One region of the Pseudarthrobacter sp. H2 genome, then DNA from elsewhere that is predicted to be linked to it. Evidence: riboswitches for the same ligand, from Rfam matches in the RefSeq annotation. Region 1 holds a riboswitch; each other region holds the start of a gene.
The links. Region 1 has a riboswitch for thiamine pyrophosphate ahead of ACQCSZ_RS22380 (ECF transporter S component). Riboswitches for the same ligand answer to the same signal wherever they lie in the genome.
Positions count from the first base shown of each region.

Region 2: another riboswitch for thiamine pyrophosphate. It lies ahead of thiC (phosphomethylpyrimidine synthase ThiC); the one in region 1 lies ahead of ACQCSZ_RS22380 (ECF transporter S component).
Region 3: another riboswitch for thiamine pyrophosphate. It lies ahead of ACQCSZ_RS06840 (bifunctional hydroxymethylpyrimidine kinase/phosphomethylpyrimidine kinase); the one in region 1 lies ahead of ACQCSZ_RS22380 (ECF transporter S component).
Region 4: another riboswitch for thiamine pyrophosphate. It lies ahead of thiO (glycine oxidase ThiO); the one in region 1 lies ahead of ACQCSZ_RS22380 (ECF transporter S component).

Region 1 is NZ_CP189594.1:4,816,576-4,823,860, forward strand. It holds partial or broken gene ACQCSZ_RS22365 (recombinase family protein) at 1-571, shown strand, start outside; gene ACQCSZ_RS22370 (DUF4235 domain-containing protein) at 682-945, opposite strand; gene ACQCSZ_RS22375 (heme-degrading domain-containing protein) at 982-1,551, opposite strand; TPP riboswitch at 1,670-1,811, shown strand; gene ACQCSZ_RS22380 (ECF transporter S component) at 1,879-2,511, shown strand; gene ACQCSZ_RS22385 (ABC transporter ATP-binding protein) at 2,568-4,277, shown strand; gene ACQCSZ_RS22390 (energy-coupling factor transporter transmembrane component T family protein) at 4,274-5,077, shown strand; gene ACQCSZ_RS22395 (UDP-N-acetylglucosamine 1-carboxyvinyltransferase) at 5,207-6,730, shown strand; gene ACQCSZ_RS22400 (glutamate--cysteine ligase) at 6,846-7,285, shown strand, end outside.
Region 2 is NZ_CP189594.1:1,272,777-1,280,061, reverse strand. It holds gene trmD (tRNA (guanosine(37)-N1)-methyltransferase TrmD) at 1-309, opposite strand, end outside; gene rimM (ribosome maturation factor RimM) at 310-879, opposite strand; gene ACQCSZ_RS05920 (RNA-binding protein) at 992-1,234, opposite strand; gene rpsP (30S ribosomal protein S16) at 1,236-1,649, opposite strand; gene ACQCSZ_RS05910 (hypothetical protein) at 1,846-2,286, opposite strand; gene ACQCSZ_RS05905 (VOC family protein) at 2,459-3,334, opposite strand; gene ACQCSZ_RS05900 (amidohydrolase family protein) at 3,411-4,499, opposite strand; TPP riboswitch at 4,576-4,683, shown strand; gene thiC (phosphomethylpyrimidine synthase ThiC) at 4,702-6,507, shown strand; gene ACQCSZ_RS05890 (alpha/beta fold hydrolase) at 6,606-7,285, opposite strand, start outside.
Region 3 is NZ_CP189594.1:1,438,624-1,445,908, reverse strand. It holds gene obgE (GTPase ObgE) at 1-666, opposite strand, end outside; gene rpmA (50S ribosomal protein L27) at 784-1,047, opposite strand; gene rplU (50S ribosomal protein L21) at 1,109-1,417, opposite strand; gene ACQCSZ_RS06840 (bifunctional hydroxymethylpyrimidine kinase/phosphomethylpyrimidine kinase) at 1,788-3,455, opposite strand; TPP riboswitch at 3,438-3,535, opposite strand; gene ACQCSZ_RS06835 (Rne/Rng family ribonuclease) at 3,641-6,865, opposite strand.
Region 4 is NZ_CP189594.1:740,309-747,593, forward strand. It holds gene ACQCSZ_RS03545 (DNA-methyltransferase) at 1-50, opposite strand, end outside; gene ACQCSZ_RS03550 (DEAD/DEAH box helicase) at 59-1,813, opposite strand; gene ACQCSZ_RS03555 (RNB domain-containing ribonuclease) at 2,158-3,678, opposite strand; gene ACQCSZ_RS03560 (ferritin-like fold-containing protein) at 3,720-4,391, shown strand; gene thiE (thiamine phosphate synthase) at 4,441-5,139, opposite strand; TPP riboswitch at 5,166-5,298, shown strand; gene thiO (glycine oxidase ThiO) at 5,292-6,647, shown strand; gene thiS (sulfur carrier protein ThiS) at 6,644-6,880, shown strand; gene ACQCSZ_RS03580 (thiazole synthase) at 6,886-7,285, shown strand, end outside.

The DNA.
Region 1 (7,285 bases):
ATCGGAGACGCCCGCGTATCCACCAACGACCACGACCTCACCGCCCAGAAAAACGCCCTGGCCACCCTCGGGGTGACGCCGGAGAAGACCTTCAGGGACCAGGGCCTCACCGGCGCCAACCGGGTCCGGCCTGGACTCAGGGAAGCGCCGGCCGCCTGCCGGGCCGGGGACACCCTGGTCGTGGCCAAACTCGACCGTCTTGCCCCGGTCGCTGCGCGATGCAAAGGACATTGTCGACGAACTCACCCGCCGCGAAGTCAAGCTGAGCATCGGGGGCTCCGTCCACGACCCCACCGATCCCGTCGGCCGGCTCCTCTTCATCGTCGTGGCCATGGTCGCCGAATTCGAAGCCGACCTGATCCGCGCATGGACCCGCGAAGGCAAGACGGTCGCCAAGGCAAAGGGCCGCCTCCGGGGGAAGCAGCCCAAGCTTTCCAAGACACAGGAAGCCCGCCTGGTCTCCGTTCACCGGGCGGGGACACACACGACGGTGGAACTTGCCGAACTCTTCGCGGTAGCGCGCTCAACCGCCTACCGTGCCATCAAACGCGCCGGCGACACCACCGTCTAAACCGAGAGATTCCGCCATCCGAAGCCGGAATTCGCACCGCCGGCCTAGACGTGAATTTCCTTACCAGTCTCAGACCCCGAAGCCGGCGGGAGTCCGCCCAGATGTTGCGCCTAGACCAGGTCCTGGGTCTTGGCGAAGCGCGTGATCGCGCGCTGGGTGCCGCGGTTGGCGAGGACCTGGATGATGGCGCTGACCGAGGCGGAGATCAGCGCGAAGGTCAGGGCGGAGCGCAGGGTGGTGGGAATGTCGTCGTCGTGGCCCTTGGGCGGCTTGTTGCCGGTGGACTTCTCCCAGACCGCGTCCACGAGCTTGGTCCCGGCGAATCCGGCGAGGAGGCTGATGCCGGTGCCGAGCAGTTTGATCATGATGTTCATTCTTCGGACTCCTTGCGGGAGGGAACAGGGCTGCCCCTAGCCTAGCGTCCCGGTGCGGCCGAGGATTTCGGACAGGGCCTCCACGACGAGTTCATGGTCAGCCTTCTGGGGCAGGCCCGAGACCGCGGCAGTGGCAACCGCCCCGGTGCCCCTCACATAGATGGGGAAGGCGCCGCCGTGGGCGGCGTACGTTTTCTGGTCGAACCAGGCGTTGTCCTCGATCCTTCCGCCCGCAGCCCGTGCCCGGAGGCCTACCAGCAGCGAGGGGACCTCGTACCGTGCGGCCGTGCGCTGCTTGGCCCTGACCCACAGTTCGTTGTCCGGGGTGGCGCCCTCCAGCGCCGCGTGGAAGAGCACCTGCTCGCCCTTGCTGATGTCGATGGCGATGGGCAGCGAGCGTTGCCTGCCGAATTCAACCAGGAGGAGTCCGAGGTCCAGGGCGTCGTCCTTGCTGAACGACTGGAACTGCAGCTCGTCCATTTCTGCCAGGATGCGCCCGATGAGCGCCGCCAGGGACCCCTGCGGCTGCGGTCCGGCGGAGTCAGGGTCATAGGCCCGGTCATCGGCCGGGTCCTGGCCGGGGGAAGAGGCTGGTGTGGCTGGTATGTGCGTCAAGAGATTCAGCTTCCGGTCAGTGAGCCGTGGCCAGTCAGCGCGGGGAAACGCGGCCTGGCAGGTGTAAACTAAGCAATGCCCATAAGGGCGATCTTAATACGACATGATTTTAATACGACAGGGGAGCGCCGCCGTCGGGCATCTGGAGGAATCCAGGGAAACCAACGGTGGGCGCTGAGAGTGCGGACAGCCGCAGACCCTCGAACCTGATCCGGTTAGTACCGGCGCAAGGGAGTCGAGTTCTCAGGGGGCCCGGGGCGGCGGCACAAGCCGCGGCCCGCCGGAGCCGTCTCCCCTCCTGTTCCTCAGGAGGACGACATGACTGATATTTCTGCACGGAAGACGCTCACCCGGTCCGGCTACAACTGGCGTGTGGTGGACATTGTGGTGGCCGCACTGATCGCGGTCGCCGGCGGCGTGATTTTCTGGGCCTGGTCCCAGGGCGCCAACCTCATTTCCGCACCCGTCAATGCGATTTACCCGCCGCTGACCGGACTCTACGCCGGCGGCTGGCTGATCCCGGCGGTGCTGGGCATGCTGATCATCCGCAAGCCGGGCGCGGCGCTGTTCTGCGAAACGGTGGCGGCCACCGGCGAGCTGATCATGGGCTCGCAGTACGGCACCACGGTGCTGATTTCCGGCGTCCTGCAGGGCCTCGGCGCGGAACTGGTGTTCGCTGCGATCCTGTACAAGAAGTTCAACCTGCCGGTTTCCCTGCTGGCCGGCGCCGGCGCCGGACTGTTCGGCGCCCTGAATGACTCCTTCGCGCCGTGGGGCTGGAACATCGCCTACGCCGCCGGGGACAAGCTCGCGTACATCCTGTTCATGGCCATCTCCGGTGCGGTGATCGCCGGGGCACTGTCCTGGCTGGCCACCCGAGGCCTGGCGAAGACCGGCGTGCTGAGCTCCTTCGCCTCCCGCAAGGCCGCCTCGGAACCCGTCTTTTCCTGACGGCTCCGCGCTGTTCCCCTCGTGACTGTTCCTCTCCTGACAACGGATAACGACTCATGACCTCCGACGGCGTCCGCCCGGCAGCGGTCACCGCCCGCGGCTGGGGCTGGCGGCACGCCGGCCGGCCCCGGCCCGCGGTCCACGGGCTGGACCTCGACATCCGCCCCGGGGAACGGGTGCTGCTGCTGGGCCCCTCCGGCGCCGGCAAGTCCACCCTGCTCCACGCCCTCGCCGGGGTGCTCGGCGACAGTTCCGCCGGAGCGGCGGCTGCTGGCTCCCCGGCGTCCCCGGCGGACTCGGAGGACGCCGACGAGACCGGCAGCCTGCTGATCGACGGCGCCCCGCCCCGCGCCCAGCGGGGCCGGGCCGGGCTCGTGCAGCAGGACCCGGAGACCCAAGTGGTGCTCTCGCGCCTCGGCGACGACGTCGCCTTCGGGGCGGAAAACCTGTCCGTGCCCCCGGCCGAGATCTGGCGGCGCGTGCACGAGGCGCTCGACGACGTCGGGCTGGCCCGGCTGCCGCTGGACCATCCGACGGGGGCCCTCTCCGGCGGCCAGAAGCAGCGCCTCGCGCTCGCCGGGATCCTGGCGATGCGTCCCGGGCTGCTCCTGCTCGACGAACCCACCGCCAACCTGGACCCGGCCGGCGTCCTCGAGGTCCGCGACGCCGTGGGCCGCTGCCTGGACAAGACCGGGGCCACCCTGTTGGTCGTGGAGCACCGGGTTGCCGTGTGGAAAGACCTCGTGGACCGGATCGTGGTGCTGCAGCCGGGATCCGCCACCGGGTCCGCGGTGCTGATCGACGGGCCGCCGGACCGGGTCCTGGTGCAGGCACGGGACATGCTCATCGCAGCGGGTGTCTGGGTTCCGGGACATGTCCCGCCGGCACGGGCCCGCGCCGGTGCCGGGGACCTGGCGGCCGGCGCGGCCGGGGTGGCCGCTGTGACGGCCGCGGCGCCCGCTGGCACTGCGGGGCCAGCCGGCGCCGCCGGGGTGGCCGCCGGGCAGTTGCTGCTGGCCGCGGAGAACCTTGCGGTGTCCCGGGAACGGCCGCGCCGGGCCGGCCCGCGCGGCGGCTTCCGTTCCATCCCGCCGCGCCCCGTCCAGTCCGGCATCACCGCCCAGGTCCGGGCCGGCGAGGCGCTGACCATCACCGGCCCGAACGGCTCGGGGAAATCAACCTTCGCCCTGACCCTGGCCGGCCTGCTGCGGCCGGTCTCCGGCGCGGTCTCCGCCACGCTGGAGCTCAGCGCGGGCGCCGGGATCGACCCGTACAAATGGAAGGCAGAGCAACTCATCGCCAGGATCGGGACCGTGTTCCAGGAACCGGAGCACCAGTTCGTCACCGGCCGGGTGCTCGACGAGCTGATGTTCGGCCCGCGCCACCTGGGCCGGGGCGAAGAGCGCGTGGACGAACTGCTGGAACGGCTGCGGCTGGCGGAACTGGTGGACGCCAACCCCTACACGCTGTCCGGCGGCGAAAAGCGGCGGCTCTCGGTGGCCACCGTGCTCGCCGCCCACCCGCAGGTCCTCGTCCTGGACGAACCCACCTTCGGCCAGGACGCCAACACCTGGGCCGAGCTGGCCTCCCTCCTCTCCGAGCTCCTCGACGCCGGCACCGCCGTCGTCTCCGTGACGCACGACGCGGAATTCACCGCCGTCCTGGGCGGGACCCAGCTCAGCCTGGCCGCACCCGGGGCCGGATCACCCGGCCCGGACGGCCCCGGGGCGCCGCGCCGTGAGCTGCCCGGGGTCGCGGCGCCATGAGGGAAGCCTTAAGCCTGGGCGGCAACCATGCGCTCCTGGCCCGCGCCAATCCGCTGGCCAAGTTCACCGCCGTCGTACTGATCACCCTGGTGCTGGCGCTGTCCATCGACTGGGTTTCGGCGTCGGTGGCGCTGGCCTGCGAGCTGCTGCTCTTCCCGCTGGCGGGGCTGGGCCCCATGCTGCTGTGGCAGCGCGGCTGGCCGCTGATCCTGGCGGCAGCGCTGGGCGGCTGGAGCACCGCCATCCTGGCTCCGGACACCGGGAGCATACTGCTCGACGCCGGCATCTGGTCCATCAGCGCCGGCTCGCTGCAGCTGGGACTCGGCTTCATGCTGCGCGGGCTCGCGATCGCGCTGCCGGCCGTGCTGCTGATGAGCTGCACGGACCCCACGGATCTGGCCGACGCCCTGGCCCAGAACGCGAAACTGCCGCACCGCTTCGTCCTCGGCACCCTTGCGGCCATGCGGCTGGTGGGACTCATGGCCGAGGAATGGCAGACCATCGGCATGGCCCGGCGGGCCCGCGGCGTCGGTTCGCACGGCAATCCCTACCAGCGCGTCCGGGCCACCCTGGGGCAGGGCTTCGGGCTTCTCGTGCAGGCCATCCGGCGTGCCTCCCGGCTCGCCGTGACCATGGAGGCCCGCGGTTTCGGCGGGGCGCAGCGGACCTGGGCGCGGCCCTCGACGTTCAGCGGCCTGGACCTGTGGGTGCTGCTGGGCGGACTCGGGATCGCCGCGGCTGCCGTCGCGGCGGCCCTGGCCGCCGGCACCTGGAACCTCGTCTTTCTGACGCGGCAGTAGCCGCCGCGGATCACACCCCGGCGGGATCACCCCCCGGCTTTATCGCACGGGACGGGTATTTGTGTGAGATAAATGGCTCCCAGGCCCCAATTGCTGGGGCAAATAACTCATCCGTGATATTTTGTTGGAATGACTCAACAGACTGCCGAACATGTAGGCCTGCTGCTCCGCGAGGCCCGCGGGGAGAAGGGCTGGACCCAGGGACAGCTCGCCACCGAGCTGGGGACCAGCCAGAGCGCCATCGCCCGGATGGAGCAGGGCAAACAGAACCTGAGCCTGAAAATGATCCAGCGGCTGGAGGCAATCCTCGGCCGGCCCATCGTCAAGGTGGGCCGGCCGCAGATGACCCATCTGCGGGTGGAAGGCGGCCGCACCCTGTCCGGGTCCGTGGACGTCAACAGCAGCAAGAACGCGGGCGTGGCCCTGCTGTGTGCCAGCCTGATCAACCGCGGAACCACCACGCTGCGCCGCCTGGCCCGGATCGAGGAGGTCAACCGGATCGTCGAGGTGCTGGCCAGCATCGGCGTCGAATGCACGTGGCTCAACGCGAACGATCTCCGGATCCGCCGCCCCGCGGTCCTGGACCTGGACTCCATGGATGTGGAGGCCGCCCGCCGGACCCGCAGCGTCATCATGCTGCTGGGCCCGCTGCTGGACGAATCCGGCGAATACCGGCTGCCGTACGCCGGCGGCTGCGATCTTGGCACCCGCACCGTGCAGCCGCACATGCAGGCGCTGCGGCAGTTCGGCCTCGGCGTGGAGGCGAAGTCCGGGTTCTACGCGGTGCAGGCGCCGCCGTCGGACACCGAAGACCGTTCCTTCGTGCTCAGCGAACGCGGCGACACCGTGACCGAAAACGCGATCATGGCCGCCGCCCACCGCCCTGGCAGCACCATCATCCGCAACGCCAGCCCCAACTACATGGTCCAGGACCTCTGCTTCTACCTGCAGATGCTCGGCGTCCAGATCGACGGCGTGGGCACCACGACGCTGAAGATCACCGGCCGCCCGTCGATCGACGTCGACATCGAGTACTTCCCGTCCGAAGACCCGATCGAGGCGATGAGCCTGATCACCGCAGGCATCGTGACGGATTCGGAAGTGACCATCCGCCGGGTGCCCATCGAGTTCATGGAAATCGAACTCGCCACGCTGGAGCAGATGGGCCAGCGGCTGGAGGTGTCCGGTGAGTACCTGGCCCGCAACGGCCGCACCCGGCTCGTGGACGTCACCACCAAGCCTTCCGCGCTGAACGCGCCCGAGGACAAGATCCACCCCATGCCGTTTCCGGGCCTGAACATCGACAACCTGCCGTTCTTCGCGGTCATTGCCGCGAACGCGCAGGGCCAGACCCTGATCCACGACTGGGTCTATGACAACCGCGCCATCTACCTGACCGAGCTGAACAAGCTCGGCGCCCAGGTGCAGCTGCTCGATCCGCACCGGATCTATGTCAACGGGCCCACCAAATGGCGTGCGGCGGAAGTGGGCTGCCCGCCGGCGCTCCGCCCGGCCGCCTGCCTGCTGCTGGCGATGCTCGCCGCCCGCGGGGTCTCGCTGCTGCGCAACATCTACGTGATCGAACGCGGCTACGAGGACCTGGCCGAACGGCTGAACACCCTGGGCGCGAAGATCGAGTATTTCCAGGACTGACCGCCGCTGATTCAAGCAACGCGGGGTCATATCGCGCCCATGCGGCGGCCCGGCATGGGCGCGATGTGACCCCGTGGTGTGGCGCACTTCCTCCCATCCTGCGCACAATGGATGCATGCGCACCTTCGGTGTTGAGGAAGAGCTGCTGATTGTGGACCCGGGGACGGGTTCCCCGGTTGCGCTCGCCGACGCCCTGATGTCGGGCCTGAACCCGGGGCACACCACCGGCCACGACACCACCGGCTTCAGTTTCGAGCTCAAGCTTGAACAGATTGAAACCCAGACGGTGCCGTGCCTGGACCACGCGGGCCTGCTCCACGGAATCAGGCGGGGACGGGCCATCGCGGACCGGGCTGCCCGCGCGCATGGCGCGCGCGTGGCGGCCATGGCCACCTCCCCGCTTCCCGTCTCCACCCACACGACGCCCAATCCGCGCTACGCGACCATGCAGGAACGCTTCGGACTCACGGTTCATGACCAGCTGACCTGCGGCATGCACGTCCACACCCTCGTGGAGTCGCCGGAGGAGGGCGTGGCCGTCATGGACAGGATCCG
Region 2 (7,285 bases), 1.7 Mb from region 1:
CCGCTCCCCCGCCGGCGACGGGACGATCAGGACCGGCCTGGGGGCCTCCGCCGACCCGGCGGCAGCCGGCCGTTCGGCGGACACGTCAGCTACGGCGGCCAGCGCCTGCGCCCAGGGCTCGGGCTTCATGACCATGCCGGCGCCGCCGCCGTAGGGGGTGTCATCCACGGTGCGGTGCCGGTCCGTGGTGAAGTCGCGGAGGTCATGGACCCTCAGGTCCAGCAGCCCGTCCTGGCGGGCCTTCCCGATCAGGGACAGTTCCAGGGGCGCCAGGTACTCCGGGAAGATGCTGACGACGTCGATCCTCATCTAGGCGTTGTCCCCGGCTTCGGCGTCAGGCGTGGCAGCAGCCTCTTCGGCGGCTTCTTCGGCGTTGACCTCGAAGAGACCGGGCGGCGGGGTCACGAGGATGAACTTCTCGGCCACGTTGACCTCGGGGACGATCTGCTCCACGAACGGGATCAGGATTTCCTTGCCGTCCGTCGAGGTCACCACCAGCAGGTCCTGGACCTTCAGGGTGTTCAGCCCGGAGACCTTGCCGACCACCTTGCCGCCGACCCTGACGTCCAGGCCGACGAGCTCGTGCTCGTACCAGCCCTCATCGTCGTCGTCCTCGTCGAGTTCTTCGGTCTCGATGAACAGCTTGGCGCCGCGGAGGGTTTCCGCCTCGTTGCGGGTCTCGATCTCCTCGAAGGCCAGGAGCAGGATGTCCTTGTTCCAGCGGGCGCCGAGGATGGTGAGCGGCCCGGCCGAGGCGGGCTCCACCACGAACCGGGTGCCCGGGACGAAGCGGTCGCCGGGGGCGTCGGTGAGCACCTGGACGGTCACTTCGCCGCGGATGCCGTGGGGCTTGCCGATTCGTGCCACCTGAAGCTGCATCTGTTCCTCTGTTCGGGGTTGGTGGTTCTGGGGTTCTGCGGGGAAAACAGTCCGGCCCCTCCACCATTATCTGGTGGAGGGGCCGGACTCAAAGCAAGTATTGCTGGACGCGCTACCGGCGGCGGTCGGTGTCGACGACGTCGACCCTGACCGGCTCGCCGTCCGCCAGTGCAGCCACCACAGTGCGCAGTGCGCGTGCGGTGCGGCCCTGGCGGCCGATCACCCGTCCGAGGTCGTCCTGGTGAACGCGCACCTCGAGGGTATCCCCGCGGCGGTTGTTCTTCGCACTGACCTTGACATCCTCAGGGGCGTCCACGATCCCGCGGACGAGGTGTTCGAGCGCTTCTGCCAGCAATTTACTCGGCCTCGGTGGTCTCTGCTGCGGCTTCAGCGGAAGCGTCGTCCTTCTTGGCCTTCTTGGTGATGGCTTCCGGGATGATCACGGAACCCTTTTCCGGGGTAACGAAGGCAGCCTTGGGGGCCTTGGTCTTCAAGGTGCCCTCCTGGCCGGGGAGACCCTTGAACTTCTGCCAGTCACCGGTGATCTTGAGGATCGCGGCAACCTGCTCGGACGGCTGTGCGCCGACGCCGAGCCAGTACTGGGCACGGTCCGTGTCGACCTCGATGTACGAGGGCTCTTCGGTCGGGTGGTACTTGCCGATCTCTTCGATGGCACGGCCGTCACGCTTGGAACGTGCGTCCATGACGACGATGCGGTAGTACGGTGCGCGCATCTTGCCGAAGCGCTTAAGGCGAATCTTTACGGCCACTTTTGTGGTCACTCCTGTTTCTGAAACGGGGTCGAGCCCGGCGTTCTGCACCCGTGGGGCGGGCCGTACTAGGGGGTTCTAAAAGGACAAGATCCGGACGCGGAGAGAGGGGCCACGCAGATCAAGTACGTGTTCATTGTGCCAGATCGACGGCGGGATTTCGACTTGACACGTGGGCAGCGCCCGATTCAGCCTGTCAGGCAGCTGTCCAGACGTAGAGTTCGGACTTCGTGGCCGGGTCGATGCCGGCGGCGAGTCCGGCGAGCTCGCGGACATAGTTTATGGCCTGGTCGGCACCGAAGGGCATGTCCTCCTCGGCGGCCCAGGCCGCCGCCACGTCGTCCAAGACGTTGCCCTCGCCTTCGGTTTCGTAGCTGAGCAGCTCGGCAAGGGCCCGGACCATGGCGTGCGGAACCCCGAGCAGCGAGTCGCTGGTCACATCCACCAGGGCCAGCTCATAGTCGGCCCCGGAGGCGTGCACGGCGGCCCCGGCAAGGTCGCCGAGGCGTTCAATCTCGTAGTCGCTGATATCCGGGATCCGGACGGCTCCCGGCGCAAGCGCCGCACCGCCGTCGAGGGCCGCGGCCCGCTTGAGGGCTTCATTGTGGGTGGACACAAAGACTTCGGTGTAGCCCATGGGAGGGATCCTTATTCTGTCGGTTCTGTCGGTTCTGACGCCGCGTTGCCGGCGGAGGGGCCCGGCCGGCGGGCGCCGCCGCCCTCGCGACCGGAGTCAGAGGTGCGGCCGGCGGTCCGGTTGCCAGCCTAACCCAGCCGGCCCGCGTGAGCGGACGACGGCGCAGTCAGCGTCAGCGGACGGCGACGCGGATGCGGTTGCGCCACGGGTCCTCGAAGCGCAGCTCGGCCCCGGTGTGGTGCGACTGGACGCCGGCGACCTTGAGGCGGTCGGCGAGCGCTCCGACGTCGTCCCCGGACGGTACCTCGATCAGCACTTCGCCCAGGCCCAGGGTGTCGCGCCGGGGGCCGGCGCCGCGGCTGTTCCAGACGTTCATGGCCATGTGGTGGTGGTAGCCGCCGGCGGAGACGAACAGCGCCTGGCCGTGCCAGCCGGCGGTCTTCTCGAAGCCCAGGGTGCCGACGTAGAAGTCATGCGCCGAGGCGACGTCGCCCACCTGCAGGTGGACGTGCCCGATGCCGGCGGCGGTCCCGCGCTGTCCGGAGACGGACTCTTCGGTGAGGAACTGCTGCAGGAAGCGCTGGGGCGGCAGGGCCAGGCTGTCCATCACGACGTTCCTGCCCTCCCAGGACCAGGCCTCGCGGGGCCGGTCCCAGTACAGTTCGATGCCGTTGCCCTCGGGGTCGTTGAAGTAGAAGGCTTCGCTGACGAGGTGGTCGGCGCTGCCGGTGAAGGACTGCGGCGCGTACTGCGCCGCGGTGGCCACGGTGGCGGCCAGGGCGGGCTGGTCATCGAAGAGAAAGGCCGTGTGGAAGAGGCCTGCCTCGCCGCGGGCCGGGACGGGCAGCCCGGGTGCGGGGGCAAGGTGGACCAGCGGCTTCTGCTTGCGGCCGAGGTACAGGCCGCCGTCCTGCTCGGCGACGATGTCCAGGCCGAGGGCGCGCTGGTAGTAGTCCGTCATGAGCTTCATGTCGCCGGCCTTGAGCATCACGGTGCCCATGGTGAGTGCGGCGGGAAGCAGGTCCTGGGTGGTGGCTTCAGCAGTCATTTTGAACGCTCCGGGGTTCAGTGGCCACCGACTGTCGATGACCTTGTCATACTGTTAAATTACTTGAAGCTTCAATTTATTCCTGGTGGAGGAGTTCTCCCCTCAACACGATGTGCCTGAGTTCGCCGAGGGTTTCGAGCCGGGCCCGGGGGTCCTCGGCGCAGACCAGGACGTCGGCGCTGGCGCCTTCGGCGATGGCGTCGGCCCCGAGCCAGGCGCGTGCTGCCCAGGCGCCGGCGTCGAGGGCAGCCCGTGCCGGGAGGCCCGCGGCGTGCAGGGCCTGGATTTCATCGGCAATCCGTCCGTGCCTGATCACGCTGCCGGCGTCCGTCCCGGCGTAGATGGACACGCCGGCCTCGAAGGCCTCCAGGATCCGTTCGCTCCGGCGCTCCCAGAGGGCACGCATGTGCGCGGCGTAGCGGGGGAACTTCGCGGCGGCCTGCGCGGCGATGTCCGGGAAGGTGGCGATGTTGATCAGCGTGGGGACGATCGGCACACCCTGCTCCACGAAACGCGGCAGGTGCCGCGGCAGCAGGCCGGTGCCGTGCTCGATGCAGTCGATCCCGGCGTCGAGCATGTCATCGAGGGTGTCTTCGGCGAAGCAGTGCGCCGTCACGCGGGCGCCTTCATCGTGGGCGGCCCGGACGGCGTCCTTGAGCACGGCGGCGGGGAAGGACGGTGCCAGGTCCCCGGCGCCGCGGTCGATCCAGTCGCCCACGAGCTTGACCCAGCCGTCGCCGGCGAGCGCCTGCTTGCGCACGGCCTCGACGAGGTTCTCCGGCTCCACCTCGACGGCGAAGCCGCGGAGGTAGCGCCCGGTCCTGGCGATGTGGCGGCCGGAGCGGATGATGCGCGGCAGGTCCGTGCGCTGCTGCAGCCAGCGGGTGTCATGCACGGCCCCGGCGTCGCGCACGAGCAGTGTGCCGGCGTCGCGGTCCGTGGCGGCCTGCTCCTCCACGACGTGCTCCGGGACGTCCCCGCCGGGGCCGAGCCCGATGTGGCAGTGCGCGTCGACCAGCCCGGGAATCACCCAGCCGTCCAGTACGAGGTCCGGCGCCGCGGCGGGACGGTGGAAGGTCAGCACGCCGTCGACGGACCACAGGCCGCGGTGCTCCCGCTCGGCGCTGGTGAGGACCGGGCCGCTGAATTCAATGATCCTGCTCATGCCTTAAAGCCTAATCGGCCCGGCGGCCGGCGCGCCGTCATACCCGGAGTGGCTCCGCTGCCTGTGGTAGCTTCGTCTACGACCACACGGGTGCCCCTGCAGGGGCTGAGATCGGGCTGACGCGGCCTGCGACCGTTGAACCTGTCCGGGTAATGCCGGCGAAGGAAGTGAGTATTCCGTGAATACGCAAGAAACACAGCTGATGCCTGTCCAGAACGGGCCGGCCCAAGAAGAAGCCCGCAGTGCGTCCGGCAGGGAAGAAACCCAGTCTTTGAAGTCACACTCGCTGGCGTACATCTCTGACGATGCAACGGGGATCCGCGTTCCGGTGACCGAGATTGCCTTGGAGCCGTCCCCGAACGGACAGCAGAACGAGCCGTTCCAGATCTACCGGACGGCAGGCCCCGGCAGCGATCCCGTACTGGGGCTTGAGCCGTTCCGGGAGGCCTGGATTGAGGCCCGGGGAGATACCGAACCGTACAGCGGCCGGGAACGGAACCTGCTCGACGACGGCAGGTCGGCCGTGCGCCGCGGCGCGGCATCCGCCGAGTGGCGCGGGGCGCGGCCGGTGCCCCGCCGCGCCGTCGACGGCAGGACGGTGACCCAGATGCGCTACGCCCGGGACGGCGTCATCACCCCGGAGATGCGGTTCGTGGCCTTACGCGAGAACTGCGACGTGGAGCTGGTCCGCAGCGAAGTCGCGGCCGGCCGGGCCATCATCCCCAACAACATCAACCATCCCGAATCCGAGCCGATGATCATCGGCAAGGCCTTCCTCGTGAAGATCAACGCCAACATCGGCAACTCGGCGGTCACCAGCTCCATCGCGGAAGAAGTCGACAAGCTGCAGTGGGCCACACAGTGGGGCGCGGACACCGTCATGGACCTGTCCACGGGTGATGACATCCACACCACCCGCGAGTGGCTCATCCGCAATGCGCCCGTCCCGATCGGCACCGTGCCGATCTACCAGGCGCTGGAAAAAGTCAACGGCGACGCGAACGCCCTCACCTGGGAAATCTACCGGGACACCGTGATCGAGCAGTGCGAGCAGGGCGTGGACTACATGACCGTCCACGCCGGCGTGCTCCTCCGCTACGTGCCGCTGACGGCCAAGCGGGTCACCGGAATCGTCTCCCGCGGCGGTGCCATCATGGCCGGCTGGTGCCTGGCACACCACCAGGAAAACTTCCTCTACACCCACTTCGACGAGCTGTGCGAAATCTTCGCCAAGTACGACGTCGCGTTCTCCCTCGGGGACGGGCTGCGGCCCGGTGCGACGGCCGATGCCAACGACGCCGCGCAGTTCGCCGAGCTGGACACCCTTGCCGAGCTCACGCAGCGGGCCTGGGAGTTCGACGTCCAGGTCATGGTGGAAGGGCCCGGCCATGTCCCGTTCCACCTCGTCCGTGAAAACGTGGAGCGCCAGCAGGAGCTCTGCAAGGGCGCCCCGTTCTACACCCTCGGGCCCCTCGTGACCGATATCGCCCCCGGCTATGACCACATCACCTCGGCGATCGGCGCCACCGAGATCGCCCGCTACGGCACGGCGATGCTCTGCTACGTCACGCCCAAGGAGCACCTCGGGCTGCCGAACAAGGACGACGTCAAGACGGGCGTGATCACCTACAAGATCGCCGCCCACGCCGCCGACCTGGCGAAGGGACATCCGGGCGCCCATGAGCGTGACGATGCCCTGTCCAAGGCCCGCTTCGAGTTCCGCTGGCGCGACCAGTTCGCGCTGTCCCTTGACCCGGTGACGGCCGAGGCCTTCCATGATGAGACGCTCCCGGCGGAGCCGGCCAAGACGGCGCACTTCTGCTCGATGTGCGGCCCGAAGTTCTGTTCGATGCGGATCAGCCAGGACATCCGTGACGAATACGGCTCGGCAGAGGCCCAGGAAGCGCTCGCCGAGATGGCGGCAGGGATGCTGGAAAAGAGCCAGGAGTTCCTGGCCGCGGGCGGCAAGGTCTATCTGCCGGAGCTGCAGCTTCCGGCGCAGCGCTAGCGGACCCGCCCAACTGGATCGCAGCAGATGCCGTTATGGGCGCCCATAACGGCATCAACTGCGACCCAGTTGGGGCGGCGGGTTCAGGAGCGGCGGGTTCAGGACGCCTGGGCGTGCTGGAGCCGGCTGACCCCGGCAATGAAGGAGCGGACAAAGTGGTCGCCTTCGGCCGAATCCTGGGGCCGGTGCCCTCCCGCCGCGATGCGGTGCAGGGCCCCGGTCTCGCGCAGGTAGCCGGCGATTTCCTCGTACAGGGGTTCCCAGCCGCCGGTCAGGACCAGGGTGGGGACTCCCGGCACGATCTGCAGGGGCGCCTCCCAGCCCGGGGCCTGCAGGCGGAGGCGCCGGGCCTCCCGGCGGGCTTCCGGTGTCGCGGTCCCGGGCGCGCCCGCGGGGAAGGCCCGCCGGACATACTCGCGCTGGAAATCCTCGTCCCCAAGCTCGTGGCGGATGTCGAAGAGCGGCTGCAGGATGGCCCGGTGCGCCGCCGTGGCCGGCAGTTCGGCGGTGAGCGAGAGGCAGGCCGGCTCCACCAGGGTGAGGGACTGCACGAGGTCGGGCCGTTCGACGGCGGCCATCATCGCGGCGATCGCCCCGTGCGAATGGGCGACGACGTGTCCGCCGGCGGCGCCGCGGCCGTCGTCGGCCAGCGCGCCGAGCACGATCGCGGCGTCGGCTGCGAAGTCGGATTCGAGCGGTTCGGCGACGGCGTCAAAGCCGTGCCGGCGCAGGAACAGCGCGTCGTAGTTGAGTGCCATCCCGTGCTGCTTTGGCCACG
Region 3 (7,285 bases), 1.9 Mb from region 1:
CTCGCTGGCGCCCTCGATCAGGCCCGGGACGTCGGCGATGGTGAAGCGCACTTCGCCGGCCTGGACGACGCCCAGGTTCGGGATCAGCGTGGTGAAGGGGTAGTCGGCGATCTTGGGGCGCGCGGCGGACATCGCGGCGATGAGGCTGGACTTGCCGGCCGAGGGGAAGCCCACGAGGGCGATGTCCGCGATGGACTTCAATTCCAGCACGATGTCGCTGGAGTCGCCTTCGATGCCGAGCAGGGCGAAGCCGGGGGCGCGGCGCTTCTGCGAGGACAGCGAGGCGTTGCCGAGGCCGCCGATGCCGCCGGCCGCGGCAATGAATTCCGTGCCTTCGCCCACGAGGTCGGCCAGGACCCTCCCGTCCTTGGACTTGACCACGGTGCCCTCGGGAACCGGAAGGATCAGGGTTTCGCCGCTCTTGCCGCCGCGCCAGTCGCCCATGCCGGGGCCGCCGTTGGTGGCGTGGCGGTGCGGGGCATGGTGGTAGTCGAGCAGGGTGGTGGTCTGCGGGTCGACCCGCAGGATGACGTCCCCGCCGTTGCCGCCGTTGCCGCCGTCGGGTCCGCCGAGGGGCTTGAACTTCTCCCGGTGGACGGAGACACAGCCGTGGCCGCCGGTACCGCCGGATACGTGCAGTACTACCCGGTCTACAAAGCTCGCCACGTGGATCTCCTCAGTGCTGTTCCTCAGGTCCACAAAGGGGCCCAAGATGATTGTAATGCGGTTAAAACACCGGTGGAGCGGACCTAATGGCCCGCCCCACCGATTCAGAACTTGGTATTACTCTGCAGCTGCAGCAGCCACGATGTTCACAACGCGACGACCACGGCGGGTACCGAACTCGACGGCCCCGGGGGCCAGGGCGAACAGGGTGTCGTCCCCGCCGCGGCCGACGCCGGCGCCCGGGTGGAAGTGCGTGCCGCGCTGGCGGACGATGATCTCGCCGGCGGAAACTACCTGGCCGCCGAAGCGCTTGACGCCGAGGTACTGGGCGTTGGAGTCACGACCGTTGCGAGTGGAACTCGCGCCTTTTTTATGTGCCATTTGAAATGCCTGCCTTAAAAATTCTGGGGAATCTGCGGAAAACCTGAACAGTAACGGTTAGTTACTTGATACCGGTGATCTTGACCTTGGTCAATTCCTGACGGTGACCCTGGCGCTTCTTGTAGCCGGTCTTGTTCTTGAACTTCTGGATGACGATCTTCGGACCACGGAGGTCTTCGAGGATCTCAGCCGTAACCGTTACCTTGGCCAGGTCCGCGGCAGCGGACGTGACCTTGTCACCGTCTACCAGGAGCAGTGCGGGCAGCTCAAAGGTGCTGCCGGCTCCACCGGGGACGCGGTTCAGGGTAACGAAGTCTCCAACGGAAACCTTCTCTTGCCGGCCGCCTGCGCGGACAATCGCGTACACCACTGTGGAACTCACTTCTCTCGACGTTTATTACTAGATTTGCGTGCGGAACCTGGGGCCAAATTGTTTGGACCGGCTCACGCTGTGCCTCTACGCCGGTGGATTCCCCGGGGGAACCCATGAGTTATTCCGTGGACAATACCGACGCGAATTCATTGATTGGAATACCGCGGGGACTGCCTTTGAGGTCATAACCCAAGTGTTGGCGTAAGCACCGAAGGTCCAGACTACGCTAATTTTGCCTTCGGCCGCAAATGAGGCTGGTTCCGGTGGATAGTTCGTGCTGGGCGCCACTGGCCTTGGCCAGGGGGTTGCCGAGAGAACCTCCGGAACCGTGCCCGACTATCGTACAGTCTCCCCGGTCCCCGCCGGGTCAGGCATGCAGCCGCGGCGCGTCGAAGAAATCGACCTCGTAGCGCGATGACTGCCGGAAGGCCAGTGTCATGGCCTGCCGTTCGCTGTCCGTGGCCTGCCGCGCCGCCGCATCGGTGTAGGCGACCGCCTGCCGGGTCGCGGCGGCAAACTCCTCGTCCGCGTAGGTGCGCAGCCAGGCCGCGTAGGGGTGCCCTGCCGGGGCTCCCGCGGCGAGGAACTCCCCGTGCAGCGTGGCGCCGACCTCGGCGTAGAGCCAGAAGCAGGGCAGGACCGCGGCCACCAGCACCCCGTAGCTGCCGGAGACCGAGGCGGCCAGCAGATGGTCCACGTAGGACTTGGTGACGGGGCCCAGTTCCGGGCCGGCGGGGCGGGTGCCCAGCCACGTCCGGTGCAGCTCCGATTCGACTTCGAGGCAGTTCTGCGCGCCGCGGGCCCAGAAGAGCTGTTCGGCTTCCGACGGCGCGAGGGCCGACGCCCGGGCCAGCACCCGGGAGTAGCCGTTGAGATAGATGGCGTCCTGCGCGAGGTAGTAGGCGAAGTCCTTGTCCGGCAGGGTGCCCTCGGCCAGGCCGCGGATGAACGCGAGGCCGTAGATCGCCTCGAGGTCCGCCGCGGCCCCTTCCCAGAGCGCCACGGCAAACTCGCCTTCCGCCGGGGCCGGGGTGCCGGGCTGCGGCCCGGCGGGGCCGGGATGGGGCAGGTGGTGGAAGTGATGGACGGGGCCGTTGCCGGATCCGACGTCGAGGCTCCCCGACTCCCGCAGCGCCCCCTGCAGCCACGGCTTGACCTCCCGGAGGGCGGCCTCCCAGTCCCCCACCCGGGCCTGCACGGTGGCCATCGCGGAGGACAGGGAGCATCCGGTGCCGTGGCTGTTGCGGGTCCGGATGCGCTCCCCGGGCAACACCACGGTCTCCCGGCCCAGCAGTCCGCCCGTGTTGACGAGCGCGTCGGGACAGCCGCCGGCCTCGGCCCCGGCGTCGTTGTCGCCTTTGTTGTCGCCGGTGGCGTTGTCGGTGGCGTTGTCGCCGGCGTTGTTGTCGCCGGCAGCGTCGTTGAGGTGGCCGCCCTTCACCAGCACTGTGGTGCCCGCCAGCGCGGCGAGCCGTTTGCCCTGCGCCAGGGCCTCCGCCCAGTCCGCGGCGACGGGCTCCCGGAGCAGGATCGCCAGTTCGGCGAGGTTGGGGGTGATCAGGTCCGCCAGCGGCAGGAGCGTGTGCAGGGCCGTCTCGGCGGACTCCCGCAGGAGCCGGTCCCCGCTCGTGGCCACCATCACCGGATCAAGCACAACGACGCCGGGGCGCACCTTCTCGAGCCAGCTGCGGACGGCGTCGATCACGGCCGCATCCCCCAGCATGCCGATCTTGACGGCGTCGATGCCGATGTCGTCGCTGACCGCCTCCAGCTGCGCGGTGAGGAATTCCGCCGGGGGGACGTGCACCGCCCGGACGCCCCGGGTGTTCTGCGCGGTCAGGGCGGTGATGGCCGCCATGCCGTAGCCGCCGTTCGCGGCGATGCTTTTCAGGTCGGCCTGGATCCCGGCCCCGCCGGAGGGGTCGGAACCGGCAATGGCCAGCACGCGGGGAATCCGGGGCGGCGCGGACGTGCGCGGCCGGTACGGCAGAAATTCGGACAGAAGAGTCGGTGAAAACAAAGCCAAAACGGACATCCCTTCGCCGGTGCTAACCGGACAGGTTCAACGGGTCTGGATCTCAGCCGGCCCGATGCGCGGCACCCCGTGTCAGTCCCCCAGCCTAGCCGCATCCCTTAACAACCTCGCGGGTGCGGCCCGGGACCGGCGTATTGCTACGCCGGTCCCGGGCCGCACCCGCGGTTCAGGCAGTTGCTGGAGGCCTACAGCTCGGACGCCGGCACGCCGACGCCGAGGATGATCGGCTCGTTGGCCGCGGGCTTGGCCATCGGCATCTTGGCCGCCGGCGTTGCTGCGGCCGGGACCTTGGCCTCGTGGACGGCTCCGGCTGCGGCCGGCCGGGTGGCCTCGCGGTGTTCAGTTGCCTCACGGTGTTCAATGGACGTCACGTTGGCAGCACCCTGGGCGCGGCTGGCGCTCCGGTTCCGGCGACCGCGGCGGGCACGGGACGTGGTGGCCCCGGCTTCCCGGACCTGGTCGTCGTCGTACGGGGCGGCATCGTGCGGGGCGGCGTCGAGCCGGCCTGCGGCCTGCCGGGCTTCGCCGCCTTCGCTCAGGTGGGCGAAGGCCTCGGTCAGCAGGTCCAGCGTGAGTGCGGGAGCCTTTGCCTCCCCGGCGTGCTCCACGAACGGCAGGGCAACCTGCTCGCCGCCGAAGGTCAGCACGGCGGCAGGACGTCCGGCGGGCGCTTCTTCCTTCCGGGTCCCCTGCGCGGCCGGCTCAACGGCCGCCGGGCGCGTCCCGGCGTCGCGCTGGCGCGTCCCGGCGTCGGCGGTCTCCCCGTCGTGCAGGTGGGCGGCGTGCGCCGCGGCGGCGATGTTCGCCAGGGCGGCACGTGTTGCCTCCGCCTTGGCGTGGCGCTCCTCCTCGGTCGGCTCGGGGTGCGCCGGCGCGGACAGGGCAGGCTCCAGGGCCTGGCCGCTCTTTCCGCGGCGGCGGCCCTTGCGCTCGGTCCGGGCGGCGGGCTGGGCTTCGGCCCGCGGCACGTAGTGCTCCGCGGCGACGGTGTTGGCCCGGCGGTGTTCGACGGGCTCGTCGTGGGTGACGATGCCCCGGCCCGCGCAGGCCTCGCACTGTTCGCCGAAGACCTCCAGCAGCCCGGTGCCCATCCGCTTGCGGGTCATCTGCACGAGCCCCAGCGAGGTCACCTCGGCCACCTGGTGCTTGGTGCGGTCCCGGCCCAGGCACTCCACCATGCGGCGCAGCACGAGGTCGCGGTTCGATTCGAGCACCATGTCGATGAAGTCGATCACGATGATGCCGCCGATGTCGCGGAGCCGGAGCTGCCGGACGACTTCCTCGGCCGCTTCCAGGTTGTTCTTGGTGACGGTCTCCTCGAGGTTTCCGCCGCTGCCGGTGAACTTGCCGGTGTTGACGTCCACCACGGTCATGGCTTCGGTGCGGTCGATCACGAGGGAGCCGCCGGAGGGCAGGAACACCTTGCGGTCCAGGGCCTTGTGGATCTGCTCGTCGATGCGCCAGGCCGCGAAGATGTCCGAATCCTTGGTCCACTTCTCGAGCCGGCCCACCAGGTCCGGCGCCACATAGGTGACGTAGGCCTCGATGGTGTCCCAGGCTTCCTCGCCGGAGACGATCAGCTTGGAGAAGTCCTCGTTGAAGACGTCACGGACCACCTTGATGGTCAGGTCCGGTTCGCCGTAGAGCAGCTCGGGGGCGAGGATCTTGGTGGACGTGGACTGGCTTTCGATGCCTTCCCACTGGGCGCGCAGGCGGTTGATGTCGTGCGTGAGCTCTTCCTCGGACGCGCCCTCGGCGGCGGTGCGGACGATCACGCCGGCGTCTTCCGGCAGGCGGTCCTTGAGGATCCGCTTGAGGCGGTTGCGTTCGACGTCGGGCAGCTTGCGGGAGATCCCGGTCATGGAACCGCCGGGCACGTATACGAGGTAGCGGCCGGGCAGCGAGATCTGGCTGGTGAGGCGGGCGCCCTTGTGGCCGACCGGGTCCTTGGTGACCTGGACCAGCACGGAATCGCCGGACTTCAGCGCGTTCTCGATCCGGCGCTGCTTGCCCTCGAGATTGACGGATTCCCAGTTGACTTCGCCGGCGTAGAGCACGGCGTTGCGGCCGCGTCCGATGTCGACGAAGGCGGCTTCCATCGAGGGCAGCACGTTCTGGACCTTGCCCAGGTAGACGTTGCCGATCAGGGAATCCTGCTGTGTCTTGGAGACGAAGTGCTCGGCCAGGACGCCGTCTTCGAGGACGCCGATCTGGATTCTGTCGTCGCGCTGGCGGACGATCATCTGGCGGTCCACGGATTCGCGGCGGGCCAGGAACTCGGCCTCGGTGATGACAGTGCGGCGGCGCCCCGTGTCGCGGGATTCGCGGCGGCGCTGCTTCTTGGCCTCGAGGCGGGTGGAGCCCTTGAGGGACGTGACGCGGTTGTTGACCGGCGCCTCGCTGGCGGCGCGGGGTGCGCGGACGCGGGTCACCGTGTTGGGCGGGTCGTCGTCTCCCCCGCCGGTCAGTTCGAGGTCCTGGTCGCCACGGCGGCGGCGACGGCGGCGGCGTGAGGTCACGCCGTCGTCCATGGTGCCCTCGGCGCCTTCGTCGCTCTCCTCTGCGGAGCCTTCTGTTTCGGTGTCGGCGCCCTGTTCGTTCTCGGTGCGGGTGCGGCCGCGGCGTCCGCGGCTGCGGCGCCGACGTCGGCCGCTGGCGTCCTCGCCTTCCTCGCCCTCCTCTTCGTCCTCCTCAGCCTCGGCGGCCACCGGGGCCGGGCGGACCGCGGCGCTCAGATCGGGGGCCTGGAAAATCATCGAGGTGACGGCGCCGGGCTCGAGGAAGAGCGAGGCGGCTGCGGAGAGCTTCTCGGCAGGGGCTTCTGCGGCGGTTTCTGCTGCGGTTTCTGCGGGAGCTTCAGGGGCCGCCGCGGTGACGGTTTCGGCGGCAGGTTCCACGGGCGGTTCGATGGCAGCGGTGGCGGCGTCCCCGGCTGCGGGGACGGCTGCTGCGGGGATCGCTTCAGCTGCCGGGGCGGCGGCTTTGGCGCGGCTGGCACGGCGTCGGACGGGCTTTTCCACGACGGAAGCCTCGACGGCGGTTTCCTCAGCGGGCTGGGCCTCAGCCGCGACAGCGGTTTCCGCAGAGGCGGTTTCCGCAACAAAGGGCAACGGCTCGGCCGTCACTGCCGGCTTGCGGGCGCGGGTACGCCGGACCGGCGCCTTCGCTTTAACCTCGGCGGCCGCTGCTTCGGCGGGTTCGGCTTCCGGGGAACCGGCGGGAGCTTCCGCGGCGGCGTCGGGGGCCGTGCCGGCGGACTCCGGCGCCTCCGCGGGCTCCGCCGGCTGGGCCTTCGGCGCGACCTTGCGCCGTGTCCTGATGGGGCGCTTGGGCGCCGCGGGTGCAGCTGATTCCGCTGTTTCTTCGGTAACGATTGCTTCGTTAACGGCTAGAACCTGGTCATTATCCATATGTGGCAACACTCCTGCCCCTGATGCGCCGCCACATCCGGCACCCGTTGGGGCAATTATTCGCCAACACCCGCAGGCATTGACAGAAGTCAATTGGATACCCTCAGGTTCGCACCGGCAGAGGGGTGCGGCAGCCCTGGAGGGCCGGCGAGATTGTTCTGAAACCCGTTGACCTACACGCCACAACCAGGTGCCGTCCAATGGAATTGCGGGATAGCCTGGATCAGAGGATCCGTAGCTCCCTACTCATCATTGGCGGTCTTGGGAACAAAGTCGCCGGACCGGAATCCGGATGTGGATCGGGTTCCAGCCACGATCATTGTCTCACAAGAGCCGCCAAAGCAGGCGTAAGCGCGGCGCCGCAGGCAGTATCTGCGCACCAACTGCACACCGCAGGGGCGCCATCGGGCCGGGTCAGGG
Region 4 (7,285 bases), 1.2 Mb from region 1:
GCGTGTACCACCAGGTTGCTGCCGTCCGGCGCCCAGACGGTGTCAGTCATGGAGGTGTTTAGGCCTCGGCGTTGCTCGGCTGGGGGGCGAGGTTCTGCGCGTCGCCGGTCACCACTTCGCCGTTGCGGCGGCGGGTGCGGGTCCGCCGGCGGGCGCGGGTGGCCCGGTCGACCTCCACCGGTGCGGCGGCGGGGGCCTTGGCGGTTGCCGTTGCCGCTGCTGCCGGAGCCTGCACGGTTGCGGCCTCGGCCTCGGCGGGACGACGACGGCGGTCCCCGGCGCGTGCGCCGTCCTTTCCGCCGCTGGCATCGCCGCTGCGGCGGCTGCTGCGGCCGCCGGCAGTGGTGCTGTCACGGCCCGCGCCGCGGGCGGCGTCGCGCCCGGCTCCGCGGCTGCCGCTGCTGTTTTGTGCGCTGGAGCGCGTGTTCTTCTTGCCGGTCTCGCCGAGGTCCTCCAGGACCTCGGCGTCGACTCCGGCCAGCACGCGCTTGTTCCGGGGAAGACGGCCCTTGGTGCCCGCGGGGATGTCGAGTTCCTCGTAGAGGTGCGGCGAGGAGGAATAGGTTTCCACCGGTTCGGGCACGCTCAGGCCCAGGGCCTTGTTGATCAGGCCCCAGCGGGGCATGTCGTCCCAGTCCACAAAGGTCACGGCCGTGCCCTTGTTGCCGGCCCGGCCGGTGCGGCCCACGCGGTGCAGGTAGATCTTTTCGTCTTCGACGCACTGGTAGTTGATCACGTGCGTGACGTCGTCGACGTCGATGCCGCGGGCGGCGACATCGGTGGCCACGAGGACGTCCACCTTGTTGTTGCGGAAGGCGCGCAGCGCCTGCTCGCGGGCGCCCTGGCCCAGGTCGCCGTGGATGGCTGCTGCGGCGAAGCCGCGGTCCACGAGTTCCTCGGCAACCTTGGCGGCGGTGCGCTTGGTCTTGGTGAAGATGATGGTGCGGCCACGTCCCCGGGCCTGCAGGATGCGGGCCACAACCTCGATCTTGTCCATGCTGTGCGCACGGTAGATCAGCTGGCGGATGTCCCGCTTGGTCAGGCCCTCGTCATCCGGGTCGGCCGCACGGATGTGGGTCGGCTGGGTCATGTAGCGGCGGGCCATCGCGACGACCGGGCCGGGCATGGTGGCCGAGAACAGGAGGGTCTGGCGGACGGCAGGGGTGCCGGCGATGAGGGTCTCGACGTCCGGCAGGAAGCCGAGGTCCAGCATTTCATCGGCCTCGTCAAGGATGACCATCTTGACGTTCTTCAGGACGAGGTGCTTCTGCTTGTACAGGTCGATGAGCCGGCCGGGCGTGCCGACGACGACCTCGACGCCCTTCTGGAGGGCCTCGACCTGGGGCTCGTAGGCGCGGCCGCCGTAGATCGTGGCGATCCGGGCGTTGCGCTTCCGGGCGGCGTTCTGCAGGTCATTGGCGACCTGTACGGCGAGCTCGCGGGTCGGCACGATCACGAGGGCCTGGGGTGCGCCCGGGGCCGGCAGCAATTCATAGCCGGCGTCGTCCGGTCCGACCACGCGCTGCAGCGCGGGGATGCCGAAGCCGAGGGTCTTGCCGGTGCCGGTCTTGGCCTGGCCGATGATGTCGTGGCCGGCCAGGGCGACGGGCAGCGTCATGGCCTGGATCGGGAAGGGATGGGTGATACCGGCGTCGGCCAGCGACTCGACAATATCCGCCCGGACGTTGTAGTCGGCGAAGGTCTTCTCGGCAATCTCGTGCGGCTTTTCGTCCGAGATAATGGTCTCTTCCGGCTCAATGATTTCTGTGCCGGATTCGTCGATCAGAAGTTGGTGCGTGTGCAATTCACTCACTGGGGAGTTTCCTTATTCATTTGGGCATTGGCGCCGCTTGCTCTACGGGGCCGGCCGGCTGGCCGTTCCGGAGCACGCTCAGGCGCGCAAGCAATTCCAGTGGAAGCCGATCGCGGGCTATCTAAATGCTGGCACTGGGGACCAGCGGGTGTGTCTCAAGATCGCGTAGGGGCGGGCTTGTTGAATTCAAAAATCAAGGAAATCAACGACCGGGCATCCATTTCTACCTCTCCAGTCTAACTGCACGCGGCCCGGAACCTCGACTGGCCCGGCCGCGGCGGCGCCGGCGGGCCCGGCGATGGCGGCCTTGGCGGCGCCGGCGGGCGCAGGGATGCCGCGGGCGCTCAGCCCACGAGCTCCAGCCGGACCTCCGGGATGGCGATATCGGAGGACACCACCCGGACCCGGACCTGCGTGCCGGATTCCAGTTCGCCGGGGCACCGTGCGGTCACCGCGGGCTCGGCAATCTGGACAATCCCGGAGGGGCCGTTGCCGTTGCTGTTCTTGCCGTTGCCGTTCCGGCCGTCGCTGTTCCTGCCGTCGTCGACGGTCGGCTTGCCGTTGCCGTTCCTGGCCGGTTTCGAACCGGAGATGACGACGGCGTCGAACTCCTGGCCGATATGGTTGATCAGCAGGGCCGCCTCGACGGTGTCCAGGGAGAGCCGCTCGAGCCTGGCGGCCAGTTGGTCCGAGGACGCCATGATCGCCGGCAGGGAGGGCAGCGCCTCACGGGCCCACGCCGGAACGTCCGTGCCGTTGCTGAGCGCCTCGCAGATGACCAGCACGAAACGGTCGACCAGCCGCCGCAGCGGGGCGGTCGCGTGCGCGTAGGCGGCACCGATGGCGGACTGCAGCGCATCCCCGGGCACGCTCCCGTCGAACGGCGTGTACCCGGCGCCGCGGAACAGCAGGCCCGCCGAGTGCACGATCGCCAGCTGGCGGGGATCGGTGGGGTCAAGGGTGCGCAGGTACTCCCCGTAGCTCATCGTCCCGTCCCAGGGCTTGCCCAGGGCGTGCGTCTGGCGGTGGAAGTGCGCCAGCGAGCCCTCATCCGGGGCGGGCATGGTGCGCAGGATCCCGACCTTGCCCTTGAGCATCAGCTCGGCCGCGGCCATCCCGGTCATGAGCGAAATCTGGGCGTTCCAGTCCTCGACCGGGAGCGGCGGGGCCGCGACGATCCGGTAGCCGCCGTCGGGCAGCTGTGCGATCTCCTGGTCGGGCATGTTCAGGCTCGCCCCGCCGCGGAGCCGCTCCAGCTCGACCCGCTTGATGCCCACTTCCTTGAGCAGGCGCAGCACCGGGGACGCGGTGCCGGCGTCGAGCTCGGCCTGCACGCCCCGGTAGCTGAGCTTGGCCCGGCTGCGGACCCGGGCCCGGCGCACGAGCACGGAGGACACCTCCGCGGCGGCATTGAGCTCGAACTCCCAGACGAACGCTGCGCACAGCTGCCCGGCCAGCAGGCTGCCGGCGCCTTCGCTGATGGCCTCCGGGTGCAGCGGGATCCGGCCGTCCGGGGTGTAGAACGTCTGGCCGCGGCGGCGGGTTTCGGCGTCGAGCGCGCCGCCGGGGGCCACGAACGACGGGACATCGGCGATGGCGTAGAACACCTTGTACCCCTCGCCGGAGCGGCCGATGAACAGGGCCTGGTCCAGGTCCGTGGAGCCGGCCGGATCGATGGTCACAAACTCGATCCGCGTCAGGTCCAGCTCCGGCAGTTTGTGCCCGGCCACGGCCTCCTCGGCCTCCCGGAGCACATCCTCGGGGAACGGTCCCGGCAGTTCCAGCGTGGTGCGCAGCGCGCGCAGCGCCGCGGAAAGTTGGTTCTGTTGCTGGTAGACGCTGGGGGTCAGACGATGGTGGGACACGAAAATCAGATTAGCCCGATTTGCGCCATTAGTCTTGGATCATGAGCACATCCCCGGCCGATCCTGCCCGCTACAACAGCTTCCTCAGGGATCTGCTCGGCGTGATGGCCTATGGGGAGCTTTCGGCCTTCGAACGGCTCTCATCCGACGCCCGCTATTCGCCCACCCTGCACGACCGCGCGGTGCTGGCCGGCATCGCCGTCATCGAATTCCAGCACTATGAACTGCTCCGCGCCAGGCTCGAGGAAATGGGTCTCGACGCCGAGGCGGCGATGCTGCCGTTCCAGCCCGCCGTGGACCATTTCCACGAGCGCACGCGCCCGGCGGACTGGTACGAATCGCTGATGAAGGCCTACGTGATCGACACGGTGTCCGCCGATTTCTACCGCGCCGTCGCCCGCCATGCCGACGCCGGAACGCGGGAGCTGGTGGAGCGGATCCACTCGGACGACGAGTCCACGGCGGTCCTGCGGGAACTCCTCAGGACCGCCCTGGCGGCCGACCCGCGGCTGGCCTCACGGCTGTCGCTGTGGGCCAGGCGCCTGCTGGGCGAGGCCCTCACGCAGGCCCAGCGGGTGAGCTTTGAGCACGCGTTCCCCGCCGGCCTGACGGGAGCGGACGAGGGCCGGTCCGGGGAACCGGCCGGCGAAATGACGGCCGGACTCGTGGCCAGCCACTCGCGCCGGATGACGCAACTGGGACTGACCGGCTGAGCCGGCTGCTGTCGTGTTAGTCCCGTTGCCCCGTTGACCCCGCTGCCGCTCAGGCGTCCGCGGCGTCGGCGGCGTCGAGGGCGCTGAGCAGGGCGCGTGCGGCGTCGGCGGGATCATCGGCGTCGGTGATGGCCCGCACCACGACGATCCTCCGCGCGCCGGCCTCGAGCACCTGCTCGACATTTCCGAGGTCGATCCCGCCGATCGCAAACCACGGCACCATGTCCTTGCCGGCCGCCCCGGCGCGGGTGGTCCGGAGGGCCTGCGCGGCGTGCCGCACCAGGTCGAGCCCGACGGCGGAGCGCCCCGGCTTGGTCGGGGTGGCCCAGACGGGTCCCACGCAGAAATAGTCCAGTCCGCTGCGGCCCGGCGAGGCCGCGATGGCGGCGTCGACCTGTTCCGGGCTGTGCGTGGACAGCCCGATCACGGTGTCCTTGCCGAGGAAGGTCCGCGCCGCCGCCAGCGGGAGGTCCTTCTGGCCGATGTGGAACACCGGTGCCGCCGACAGCGAGGCGATGTCCGCCCGGTCATTGACTGCCCACAGCCGCCCGTGGCGGCGGGCGGCGGCGTGCAGGATCTCGAGGAGTTCGAGTTCCTCGGCCGCTTCCAGGGTCTTGTCGCGCAGCTGAATGATATCGACTCCGCCAGCGAAGGCGGCGTCGAGGAAGTCCTCGAAGTCGCCGCGGTCCTTGCGGGCGTCGGTGCACAGGTACAGGCGGGCGGTGGTGTGGAGGGCATCCTTGCTCATGACACCAGCCTAGTTCCCCTAAACTGGGCCCATACCGCGGGAGCCCGCTGCGGCCGGTACGCCACTGGCGTTCGGCACAGGCGGGCTGAGAGGGCGTTGAGCCGACCGCTTGACCTGATCCGGCTAGTACCGGCGTAGGGAAGGAATCCTGCATGGGCACACCATCACTTCGTGATAAGGCACTGCGTGATACGACCGTGCGTGAAGACGCTGCGGCTGATGACGCAACGTCCGGCGTTTGTTACGACGCCGCGGTAATCGGCGGCGGGGTGATCGGCCACGGCATCGCCTGGGAGGCAATCCGGTCGGGACGCTCCGTCGCCCTGATCGACGACGCCCCCGGCAGCGGCGCCAGCTGGGCCGCCGCCGGCATGCTCGCCCCGGTCAGCGAACTGCACTACCAGGAGGAAGCACTCCTGGAGCTCATGATCGAATCCTCCCGCCTGTGGCCGGCCTTCGCCGCGGGGCTGGACAGGGGACTGGACACTGAACTCGATGCCGGAACCGGTTACCTCACGACGCCGACCCTCGCCGTCGGGGCCGACGCCGCGGACCGCCGGGCGCTCGCGGACCTCCGGGCCGTCCAGCTGGCCGCCGGCCTCGCGGTGGAGCCCCTGACCGTGCGGGAGGCGCGCGGCCGGGAGCCGCTGCTGAGCCCGGGGATTTCCTGCGCCTTCGACATTCCGGCGGACCACCAGGTGGACCCGCGCCGGCTGCTCGCCCGGATGGCGGCCCTGCTGGGAACCCAGAGCCGGAGCCGTGCCGTTGCGCGCCGCGCCGCCGCCCTGCTGTGGGAGGACGGACGGGTGGCCGGGGTCAGCCTCGCCGGCGGCGGCACCGTCCGCGCGAAGGAGACCATCGTGGCGAACGGGCTCGGTGCCGCCGGTCTCGGCGGCCTGCCGGCGGGGCTCACGCTGCCGCTGCGGCCGGTCTACGGGGACATCCTCCGGCTGCGCGTGCCGGGCCACCTGCAGCCGCTGCTCACGTCAACCCTGCGCGGGCTGGTCCGCGGCGTTCCGGTGTACATCGTCCCGCGGCAGGATGGCACCGTGGTGATCGGGGCGACCCAGCGCGAAGACGCTCCCTCGGACCCTTCGGCGGTCTCCGCCGGCGGCGTCTACCAGCTGCTCCGGGATGCCCAGCAGCTGCTGCCCGCGGTGGCCGAGCTGGAACTGCTCGAGGCCACGGCCCGGGCCCGCCCGGGCACGCCCGACAACGCGCCGCTGCTGGGCCGCGTGGCGCTCCCCGCCGCCGGAAACGGGGCCGGGGAGCAGATCCCGGGCCTGATCATCGCCACCGGATTCTTCCGGCACGGCGTCCTGCTCACCCCCGCCGCCGCGGCCATCTGCCGGCAGCTGCTGGACGGCATGGCCGACCCGCGCTGGGCCGGTTTCCGGCCGGACCGTTTCTCCCACCTCCCCGGACCGGACCACCACAGCCAGGAAACCGACCACCCCCAGGAAACCGACCACCCCCAGGAAACCGAACGCAGCAAGGAAGCAGTATGAACATCACATTGAACGGGGCGGAGCACGCCGTCGCCGACGGCGCCTCCGTCAGCACGCTGGTCAGCCAGCTCACCGGCCGGATGCTTGCGCCGGACGGCCGGTCCGCCGACGGCCGGAAGCTCGGCGTCGCCGTGGCCCGCAACGCCGAGGTGGTGCCCCGCAGCCAGTGGCACGGCACCGCGCTCGCCGAGGGCGACGACGTCGAACTGGTCACGGCAGTACAGGGAGGATGAACGGCATGAAAAACACCGCACCCGCAGCAGCGGCCATTCAGCTGAACCCCGCCATTGCCGATCCCGATCCGTTCATCGTCGACGGCGTCCGGCTGGGATCGCGCCTGATCATGGGCACCGGAGGGGCGCCGAGCCTGGACGGGCTGGGCGCGGCCCTCCTCGCGTCCGGAACCGAACTGACCACGGTGGCCATGCGCCGCTACTCGCCCGCGGAAACGGGCTCGCTGTTCCAGTTGCTCGTGGACCACAACATCAGGGTGCTGCCCAACACCGCGGGCTGCTTCACCGCCAGGGACGCCGTGCTGACCGCCGAGCTGGCCCGTGAAGCCCTCGAAACGGACTGGGTCAAGCTGGAAGTCATCGCCGATGAGCACACCCTGCTGCCGGACGCCGTGGAGCTCCTGG